Regions from separate parts of the Micromonospora sp. NBC_01655 genome, predicted to be linked through region 3. Evidence: riboswitches for the same ligand, from Rfam matches in the RefSeq annotation. Region 3 holds a riboswitch; each other region holds the start of a gene.
The links. Region 3 has a riboswitch for cyclic di-AMP ahead of OOK41_RS10620 (hypothetical protein). Riboswitches for the same ligand answer to the same signal wherever they lie in the genome.
Positions count from the first base shown of each region.

Region 1: another riboswitch for cyclic di-AMP. It lies ahead of OOK41_RS24515 (C39 family peptidase); the one in region 3 lies ahead of OOK41_RS10620 (hypothetical protein).
Region 2: another riboswitch for cyclic di-AMP. It lies ahead of OOK41_RS30805 (hypothetical protein); the one in region 3 lies ahead of OOK41_RS10620 (hypothetical protein).

Region 1 covers NZ_JAPEQF010000001.1:5,413,593-5,416,858, forward strand. Annotated here, with positions in the region: gene OOK41_RS24510 (alpha/beta fold hydrolase) at 1-509, opposite strand, end outside; gene OOK41_RS24515 (C39 family peptidase) at 694-1,545, opposite strand; cyclic di-AMP (ydaO/yuaA leader) riboswitch at 1,779-1,921, opposite strand; gene OOK41_RS24520 (hypothetical protein) at 2,235-2,996, opposite strand; gene OOK41_RS24525 (hypothetical protein) at 3,129-3,266, opposite strand, start outside.
Region 2 covers NZ_JAPEQF010000001.1:6,974,487-6,977,752, reverse strand. Annotated here, with positions in the region: gene OOK41_RS30810 (carbonic anhydrase) at 140-934, shown strand; gene OOK41_RS30805 (hypothetical protein) at 1,014-2,036, opposite strand; cyclic di-AMP (ydaO/yuaA leader) riboswitch at 2,040-2,171, opposite strand; gene OOK41_RS30800 (YibE/F family protein) at 2,338-3,266, opposite strand, start outside.
Region 3 covers NZ_JAPEQF010000001.1:2,221,218-2,224,483, reverse strand. Annotated here, with positions in the region: gene OOK41_RS10630 (AAA family ATPase) at 1-242, shown strand, start outside; gene OOK41_RS10625 (cation diffusion facilitator family transporter) at 349-1,263, shown strand; cyclic di-AMP (ydaO/yuaA leader) riboswitch at 1,417-1,546, shown strand; gene OOK41_RS10620 (hypothetical protein) at 1,550-2,626, shown strand; gene OOK41_RS10615 (SRPBCC family protein) at 2,709-3,179, opposite strand.

The DNA of each region.
Region 1 (3,266 bases), 3.2 Mb from region 3:
AGCCGCCACCGGCCGCCCTCCCGGCGCAGCCCGCCGTCCACGACGGGATCGTCCGGGGCGACCAGCCCGGCCAGGCCGGACACCCGCAGGTAGCGGCGGGCCGCCTCGTCCCGGGAGGCGAACCAGGCCACGGGGCGGGCCGCCAGCTCGCGGGCCCGGTCCAGCTCGGCGGCCGACCAGGCGGCCTTGATCCCGAGGCCGACCACCACGTCGACGGGCAGGCCCCGGCCGCGCGCGGCCAGCGCGAGGCCGACCACGCCGCCCAGCGAGTGTCCCAGGACCACGAGCCGGTCGCCGGGGCGCAGCACCTCGGCGACCCGGTCGGCGAGGCCGGCGAAGGTGTAGGCCGGCAGTGCCGGCGACCAGCCGTGGCCGGCCAGGTCGGGTGCCAGCCACCGGCCCGGCCAGCGGCTCTCCAGCAGCGGCGCGCAGGGCAGCCACACCTCTCCCGTGCCGCCCATGCCGTGCAGCAGCAGCGCCACGCGCCGGGTACCCGTGTCGTCGGTCATGCGGCGCAGTGTCGCACCGCGCGGCCCGCCGGGCGAGCGTCCGGACCGGGAGACGACACCGGCGGACGATACCGACGGGCGACGGCGGGCGGCGGGCGGCGGGCGGCGGCGGTGCCGGGCCGGCGCGGGACGGCACCGGGCCCCGGCTCACGGGGAGAGCCGGGGCCCGGTGGGGGGAGGGTGATCAGGCCGAGTAGCCCCTGGTCGCCGCCCAGTGCGCCAGGGCGACAGTGCTGATCCAGTACGCCGGGACGGCGGGGTCGGCCGAGTCGGCGATCCGCACGGTGCGGCCGTCGTTGCGGTAGCCGACGACGGCGATGTAGTGGCCGCCGGGGAAGGAGTGCCAGCCGCCGTCGACGTCGGTGGCGTCGCCGGCGATGTTCACCACGACACCGCGCCCGGCGCCGACCGCCTGCACCACGTCGGCCTGGAGCCGGTCGATCTGGGCCGCGTTGGCGGCGCCACCCGGGATCATCCGGGTCCGGTACGGGTCGCCCTTGACCATCTCGTTGAGCACCCGGGTGGTGTCCGCGGCCGAGTTGGTGCCCATCTCGGTGGTGCCGAGGCGGCTGGCCAGCCCGTCCTGGTTACTCGCGACGCCGGTGGCGGAGAGCGCGTTGCGCACCGCCGCGGGGCCGCAGTAGTAGTAGGTGGTCTGCGCCTGGTAGTCGTAGTCGAGGAGCTTCGACGACGGCGGCTTCGGGGCGGCCGGCTTCGGGGCGGTCTGCTTCGGGGCCGCCCTGGTGGTCAGGTCGGGGTTCGGCGCGGCCGAGGCGGCGCTCGGCGACGGCGAGGCGCTGGGCGACCCGGTCGCGCCGACCCGGGCCTGGGCGCGGCTGGCCGCGCCGTCGAGGCGGGGTGCGATCTCGGCCACGGCGGCGTTGGTGGTCTGCCGCGGGGCGGGGGTGTCGTCGGCACCGGCCAGCAACACGCCGGTGCCGGAGGCCAGCAGGAGCGCCGCGGCCGAGCCGGCGACGACCTGGTACGGACGCTCGGTGGCGAGACGTCGCAACTGCCGCTTGAGGTGGTCGTTCACGTGTTCCTCCACGGGGATGGGGGAGAGCGGGGGCACCCGGGCATGCGTCGTCGCACGGCGGTGCGGGCGAGACGCCCGCGGCCGGTGGGGACCGCTCTGGGAAGACGCCCGGTCAGCCGGGCGTACGGGTGGGTGCGCCGGTCAGCTCGTCAGCCCGGGGGCTACGGACGCGGGCACCACGGAACCGTGGTGGAGGAACAACCGAGGGGTGGGGGCATGCTGCACGAGGATGGCACTCCTTCCGACACCGCCTACCGGGTTAGCTGACGGATTCGGGCGGGAAGATCGCCCTACCACGGGCCGTGGCCCGCGGATTCACCCCACACGTGCACTGGGTCCCCGGTTCGTGATGGTCACGATTGAGCGGGTCGGCGCGGCGTCGCCTTGTTGCGAACGGGTACCGCACCGGACGGGCCGACATTACTGGCCGGCCTGAGCCCTGCCAACACCGTCCCACCTGCTTAAACCCTCCCCGAACAACTTTCTTGCAGCACATTCGGAGCTGATGCGACTCAATGGGATTGCCGGCCGCCCCGGTGCCGGAGGTCGACAACCGGACGATCGGTCGTGATCGTCGGTGAGTTGTGTCGGCCGATCGGACGCAATGGGTCGACTGCCCGTTTGCGCGGCGACGTGACCGGCGTCACGAGGAAATTCGGGGCGGCTCTCGCTACCGGGCTGGACCGGGTTCAGCCGACCCGGGCCGGGCGCCAGCGGGCGGCCGGGACGGTGCGGCGGGCCGCCGCCGTCGCGGGCCGGGGGGCGGGCACCCGGACGGGGTTGGCCCGCTCCGCGGCGGCGTACGCCTCGGCGGCCAGTGCCCGGGCGGCCTCGGCGGCCAGCTCGGCGTCGCGCCAGGCGGCCCGTTCCCGGGCCACCGCCGCCCGGTGGCCGGCCTGCTTCCCGTCCCGCACCGCCCGGGCCAGCACGACCTCCTGCTGCACCGGGTGCAGCCGGGGGTCCCAGCCGCCCCGGTGCGCGAAGACGTCGCAGAGCTGCCGGATGGACAGCTCGCCGCGCAGGTGGGCGACCGTGGCAGCGTGGTGCAGCCAGCGCTCCCGGGCGGCGTACTCGGCGGGGGTGCGGGGGGTGCGCGGCGCAGGCAGGGCCCACCCGCCGGAGAACCGCCGCGCGGCGGCCTCCGCCTCGTCGTACGCCTGCCAGGCCCGGTCCAGGGCGCCCTGGGCGACCAGCCACGCGTCGCGCCGCCGGCGGGCGGTCTGGGCCGCCCCGGCGGCGGCCACCGCCACCTCCTCGGCGTACCGGCGCAGGTCGGCGGCCTCCTCGACGACCGGGTCGGCGGCGGGCGGGGCGGGGTCGACCGCCGGCCGGTCCCGCTGCGGGCGGGCGACCAGGAAGGTGAGCACGCCGAGGGCCACCACGAGCAGCACCGACCAGATGGCGACGGCCAGCGGCACCTCGACGAGGAACTGATAGAGAACGATGTCCATGGTCGGCACCTCACGGGGGTGGATGCGGGAAGCGGGCTCCGCGCGCCGCCGGGCGGGGCGCGGGCGCGCCACTGGGGCCGGACGGACGGGTGCGGTGGTGAGGTTCGCGGGACGGCGGTGTCGCGGGCGGGGTCAGCCGCGCGGCGGCGCGCGCGAACCGGCGGTCGCCGGGGCGGGGCCGAGGGGCATCCGGTGCGCCGGGGCCGGGTGGACCACGGACCACCCCGCCGGGCCGGCCGGGACCGCGTCGGTGTGCGCGGGGGCGGCCGG
Region 2 (3,266 bases), 4.8 Mb from region 3:
CCCGTGCGCAAGGACTTCCCGACGTATGAAATGCGTATCACGTAACGCTTGACGTATCTTTAGCTGCGTGTGACGGTGGACGGACTGGTCGGGTGGCCGAAGGGCGAGGTGGTGGGGCATGGATCATGCGAGCAAGTCGATGGCCGGGACGGGTGTGGGGCGGGTCGCCCCGTCGCCGGCCGCTCGCCCGGGCGACCCCGGCCCGCTCGCCCCGGACCGGGCCCTCGCGGAGCTGCACGCGGGCAACCGCCGGTTCGTCACCGGGGTGCCGCGCCACCCGAACCAGGACGCCAGCCACCGGGCGGCCGTCGCCGACGGCCAGCACCCGTTCGCCGTGATCGTCGGCTGCTCCGACTCCCGGCTGGCCGCCGAGATCATCTTCGACCGGGGGCTGGGTGACCTCTTCGTGGTCCGCACCGCCGGGCACACCGTCGGCCCCGAGGTGCTGGGTAGCGTGGAGTACGCGCTGACCGTGCTGGGCACCCCGCTGGTGGTGGTGCTCGGGCACGACTCCTGCGGCGCCGTGCAGGCGGCCCGGGCGGCGGCCAGCACCGGCACCCCGCCCGTCGGCCACCTGCGGGCCGTGGTGGACGCCGTGGTGCCCAGCCTGCACCGGGCCGCCGAGCGCGGGGTCGAGGACATCGACGGGATCGTCGACATCCACATCGCGCAGACCGTCGAGGCGATGCTCGCCGACTCGCCCGTGCTGGCCGCCGAGGTCGCCGCCGGGCGGTGCGCGGTGGTCGGGATGTCGTACCGGCTCAGCGCGGGCGAGGTGCGGACGGTGGCCGCGGTGCCCGCCGGCTCCGTCCCGGCCGTCGCCGCCGCCCCGGACGCCCCGGACGCCCCGGATGCCCTGAGCGCCCCGGCGGCCCCGAACGCCCTGAGCGCCCCGGCCGCCCCGAACGCCCTGAGCGCCCCGGCCGCCGCCTGAGGCGCCCGCAGCGGCGCGACACGACGAGGGCCGCCCCGCGCTGGGATGCGGGACGGCCCTCGATCGCGTGGCGGCGTCGTCAGAGCAGCGACATGTGCACGTGGTCGGTGTGGTTGGAGGGCCCGCTGTAGGACTTCCAGCCGGTCGCCGGGAACCAGATCTGCCGGTTCCAGATGACGTAGTAGATGCCGAGCCGGTCGGCGTTGCGGATGAGGAACGCGGCGAGGTTGTTGCCGTACATCCGGGTGTCGTTGTTGTGCCAGGGAGCGAACCCGCTGTTCTGCAACGACCAGTCGCAGGCGCGGCCCTTGGGGTGCTCCCACGGCCCGCCCGGCCGGTAGCAGCCGACGAACCGGCTGAAGCCGGCCCTCTTGGTCTCCTTGTACGCGTGCAGCGTGCGCGGCGTGATGCAGCCGGAGGTGGTCGGGTCGTTCTCGCTGCACGACTCGGGACGCCAGTCGCCGTCCGAGCTCCGGCCCGGCGCGATCCTCGCGACCGGGGACGTGGCGTTGACCAGGCCACCGGTGAAGCCCTTGCCGCCGACCAGCGCGAGGGACTTCTCGGCGTCGTACTTCTTCTTCGCCATGATCGCAGTCTGTTTCTTCTGCTCGCGGATCTCGGCGTCGAGCGCGAGCTTGGCCTGCACCGCGCGCTCCTTGGCGTCGTTCACCTCGCTCAGCTTCCGCGCGTTGATCATGTTGAGCTGGTCGAGGGCGGTGGCGCGCTTGACGAACGAGTCCGGTGCGCCGCTCTCCAGCAGCACCGCCATCGGGCCGATCCGCCCGGTCCGGTACGACTGGGCGGCCATCTCGCCGACCTGCGGGGCGAGCGCCTCCAGTTCCTGCTCGGCCCGCTTCACCTCCATGGCGAGCTGGAGCTGGCGCTTCGTGGACTTGTCGAGCCTCGTCTTGGCCTGGGCGTACTCCCGGTTGGCCGCCTCGATGACGTCGGTGATCAACTGGGGCTCGTCGTCCTCCTCGTGCCCCGACGGTTTGGGGGTGGAGGGCGCGGCCAGCGCCGGGGCGGCCGGCCCGGCGAGGATCGCCAACGCGGCGAACGCGGCCACCACGGGTGTCAACCAGCGGCGCAGGGGTGCCGTCACAGTGTTCCCTTCCATCGACCGCCGACCGGGTTAGCTGACGGGTTCGGGACGGAACCGGCCCCTACCGCTCGCGCGGATGCACCCCAGGTACCTGGATCCCCGGCTCGCCTCGCGGCGATTGGGCGGCGGCACCGCAGGCGCCGCTGCGCGCCTTCGGCGGTGACCGGCAGCGAGGTTACCCGAGAGGCATCCTCGGGATCTACGTCCGGATGCCGACTAAATGCGTCATTTCGTAATCGCTGTCGGTAGTCAGTGACGCGGTTCTCAGGCGTGCCGCCACTCCCGGTCACGCTGCGAGATGTCACCATGTGCTGTCCGTGCTCCCTTCTCGGCCGGCCCACTGGGCCGGGGGGTCGGTGGGCCGGGCCGGGCCGCCGGGGAACCGGTCGTCGGGCCGCCCGCCGCTGAGCGCCTCCAGCGCGAGGTCCCGCTCCGCAGGACGCCGGTCCACACCGGGGGTACGCGAGGCCGGGACGTCCCCGTCGCCGGCCGGCCGCCCGGGTCCGGCCGCGGCGGCCCGGCCCGCCGCGGTGACCACCGCGGCCAGCCCGGTCGTCAGCGGCACGGCGGCGATCAGGCCCAGCGTGGCGACGGCGCTGCGGACGATCTCCTGCGCCATGAACTCGGTGGTCAGGATCTCGGTCACCGGGCGGGAGTCGGCGGTGAGCAGGAGCAGCAGCGGCAGCGACGCGCCCGCGTACGCCAGCACGATGGTGTTCACCGTGGACGCGATGTGCGCCCGGCCGACCCGGGTGGCCGCCCGGTAGAGCTGCAACCGGGACAGCCCCGGGTTGGCCTGCGCCAGCTCGGTCACCGTGGCCGCCTGGGTGACCGTGACGTCGTCGAGCACCCCGAGCGAGCCGATGATGATGCCGGCCAGCAACAGCCCGTGCAGGTCCACGTCGCCCCGGAACATCGACAGGGTGGTGGCGTCCTCGCTGCCGTACCCGGTCAGGTGCGTGGCGGCGGTGGCCAGGGTGCCGAGGACGCCCGTGAGCACCAGGCTGCCCAGGGTGCCGAGGACCGCGACGGAGGTCTGCGCGCTCACCCCGTGGGTCAGGTACAGCACCACGAACATGATCAGCGCCGAGCCGACGACGGCGATCAGCAGCGGCGACCCGCCGGCGCCGATCCCGGGCAGCACGAACGTCAGCAGGATGGCGAAGCTGGCGGCCAGGCCGGCCAGGGCGGCCAGCCCCCGCCAGCGGCCGAACGCGACGATCGCCAGCG
Region 3 (3,266 bases):
GGACGGTCGGGGTGATCACGCCGGTGCCGCGCCGCGACGAGGTCGCCGGCTGGCTCGCCGGCCTGGCCGCGCCGCGCCTCCAGGTGGTGACCAGCCTCCAGGCCAAGGGCATGGAGTACGACGGGGTCGCGCTGGTCGCCCCGGCCGAGATCCGGGCCGACCCGGGCTCCGGCGTGCGGACGCTGTACGTGGCGCTGTCCCGGGCCACCCAGCGGCTGACCACGATCGACCCGACCGGCTGACCGGCTGACCGTCCCGTCACCGGTCGGACGTCCGACCTTTACTTGCATACATAGCGATGTGAGCATACATTGGGCCGGGTCGGGATCGGGGACGGAGGGTGTGGGCGTGGGCGCAGGTCATGACCATCACGGCGCGGTGGCGAACGCCGCGGACCGCCACTCGGGGCGGCTCTGGGCGGCCTTCGCGCTGCTCACCGCGCTGATGATCGTCGAAGCGGTGGCCGCGTTCGGCACCGGCTCGCTGGCGCTGCTCTCCGACGCCGGGCACATGTTCACCGACGTGCTCGGCATCGGCATGGCACTGGCCGCGATCACCGCCACCCGGCGGGCCACCGCCGCCCCCCAGCGCACCTTCGGGCTCTACCGGCTGGAGGTGCTCGCCGCGCTCGGCAACGCCGTCCTGCTCAGCGGCGTCGCGGTCTACGTCCTCGTCGAGGCGGTCCGCCGGTTCGGCAATCCGCCCGAGGTGACCACGGGCCCGATGCTCGTGGTGGCGACGCTGGGCCTGCTCGCCAACGTGGTCGCGTTCGCGCTGCTGCGCAGCGGGGCGAAGGAGAGCATCAACCTGCGCGGGGCGTACCTGGAGGTGCTGGGCGACCTGCTCGGGTCGGTCGGCGTGATCAGCGCCGCGGCGCTGATCACCGTCACCGACTGGTGGTGGGCGGACCCGGTGGTGGCCGTCGCGATCGGCGTGTTCATCCTGCCCCGCACCTGGCGGCTCGGGCGGGCCGCGGTGCGCATCCTGGTGCAGGCCGCGCCGGAGCACCTCCAGGTGACCGCGGTACACGACCGGCTGGCGGCGGTGCCCGGCGTGGTCGAGGTGCACGACCTGCACGTCTGGACGCTGACCTCCGGCATGGAGGTCGCCTCGGCCCACCTGACCATGGCACCGGACGCCGAGGTGGGCGCGGTGCTGACCGCGGCCCGCACCGCCCTGCACGAGGACTTCCACATCGAGCACGCCACGTTGCAGGTGGAGCCCGAGGCGTCGGCGGGCCCCTGCGGGCCGACCGGCTGGTGATACCCACACCCATCAATCAGGTGGTGTATTGTGCCTGTATGCCGGTTTTGGAAGCATTGGCCTGCGCACCGTCCGTCACGGACGCAGCGCGAGCCCCATCCGCACCGGTAGGCTCTGATCCGGTCTCCGCCGGGCGGCGCCCTCCGGCGCCTGCGGTGGCCGCCGCCTAATCGCCTCCTGGCGAGCCGGGGAACCATGTTCGTGGGGTGCATCCGCCTGAGCGGTAGGGATCTTCCGTCCCGAACCCGTCAGCTAACCCGGTCGGCGGCTGACGGAAGGACTGCGTATGCCAGTAGTGGCACCTGAACGAAGGACCGCCGCCCGGATGGCGGCGATGCTGGTGCTGACGCTCGCCGTCGGCCTCGGGCTCGGGCCGGTGGCCCCGGCCGGTGCGGCCCCGCCCACCGGCCTGCGCGCCGCCGCGCCCGGCCAGGACGAGGAGGGCGGCACGCCGGCCCTGCGCGCCCAGCTCGAAGCGGCCAGCAAGGGCTACCTGGACGCCAAGAGCGCCCTGGCCCGCTCGGTCAAGCGGCAGCAGCAGCTCGGCGGCCAGCTCAAGACCGTCGAGGCGGAGCTGATCGTGCGCGGCGCCAAGGTCGACGAGATCGCCGGGGTGGCGTACAAGTCGGGCCGGCTCAGCCCGGTGTCCGCGCTGCTCAACAGCACCAGCCCGGCTGGCTTCCTGGACCGGGTGGCCGCGCTGGACGCGGTCGCCACCAACGAGGACCGGGCGCTGCGCGACCTGCTGGAGAGCCGGGACCAGGCCACCCGGACCCGGCTGGCCCTCGACGGGGAGATCCGCGAGCAGCGCAAACAGGTCACGGTGATGGCCAAGCGCAAGGCACAGGCCGAGCAGGCCCTGACCGTGGCCAACGAGAAGGCCAGCGCCAGCGCCAGCGGCGGCGGGGCCAACCGGGGCACCTCCAGCGCGAACGCCACCCCCGCGAAGCGCAACCCCGACGGGTCCTGGCCGTCGGAGTCGTGCAGCGTGAACGACCCGACCCCGGCCAACGGCTGCATCACCCCGCGAACGCTGCACGCGCTCCAGCAGGCCAAGTCGGCCGGCTTCACCCGGTACGTCTCCTGCTACCGGCCCAGCGGCTCCGGGGAGCATCCCAAGGGGCGGGCCTGCGACTTCGCCGCCCAGAAGGGCGGCTTCGGCGGGGTGGCCTCCGGCGGGGACCGCACCTACGGCAACAACCTGGCGGCGTACTTCATTCGCAACGCGGACAACCTCGCCGTGCTGTACGTGATCTGGTTCAAGCAGATCTGGCTGCCCAGCAGCGGCTGGAAGGCGTACAGCGGGGGCAACGGGGACCCGTCCAGCGACCACACCAACCACGTGCACCTGTCGGTGTACTGACCGCGCGTCCGGTGGTCCGCCGCCCGGCGGGCCACCGGACGCCACGTCACTGGGCGCACCCGGTCGTCGCCGGCCGCGCCGCTCAGGTCGGCTGAGCCGGGCCGTCCCCGGCACGGTCCAGCACCTCGCCCAGCCTCCGGGCCAGCCCGAGGTGCGCCGATCGGGCCTGCTGGAAGGCGTACCGGAACAGCAGCGCCGGGGCGGCGAGGGTGATCTCCACGTCGATCCGGACCACCCCGCCCGGCTCGTCGCGAAGCCGGGTGCGGTTGCGCACGATGGTCGCCGGCCGCTGCCGGGCCACCGTGACGACCTCGTCGTCGGTGACGACCAGCACGTCCGCCTGGTACGTCACGGGGAAGCGCAGCGGCCCGGCGGCGAGCCGGTCGGTGATGGCGTAACTGGCCCGGGCGCCCGGCCGGGGCGGCAGCCGGCGTACCCGCGTGATCAGCGGATGCAGCTCGCCCTGCCGGGCCGGGTCGCCCAGCAGCGCCACCGCCTCGGCCCGGGGGCAGCGGGCCTGGACCGAGTACTGGAAGCTGTCTCGCCGGAGCACGCCCCGATCGTCCCCCACCCGGCTCCCGGAGGGAAGGACCACTGCCCGGCCCACGTCGAACCCGGCAGGGGTCGGCGAGGACCGGGT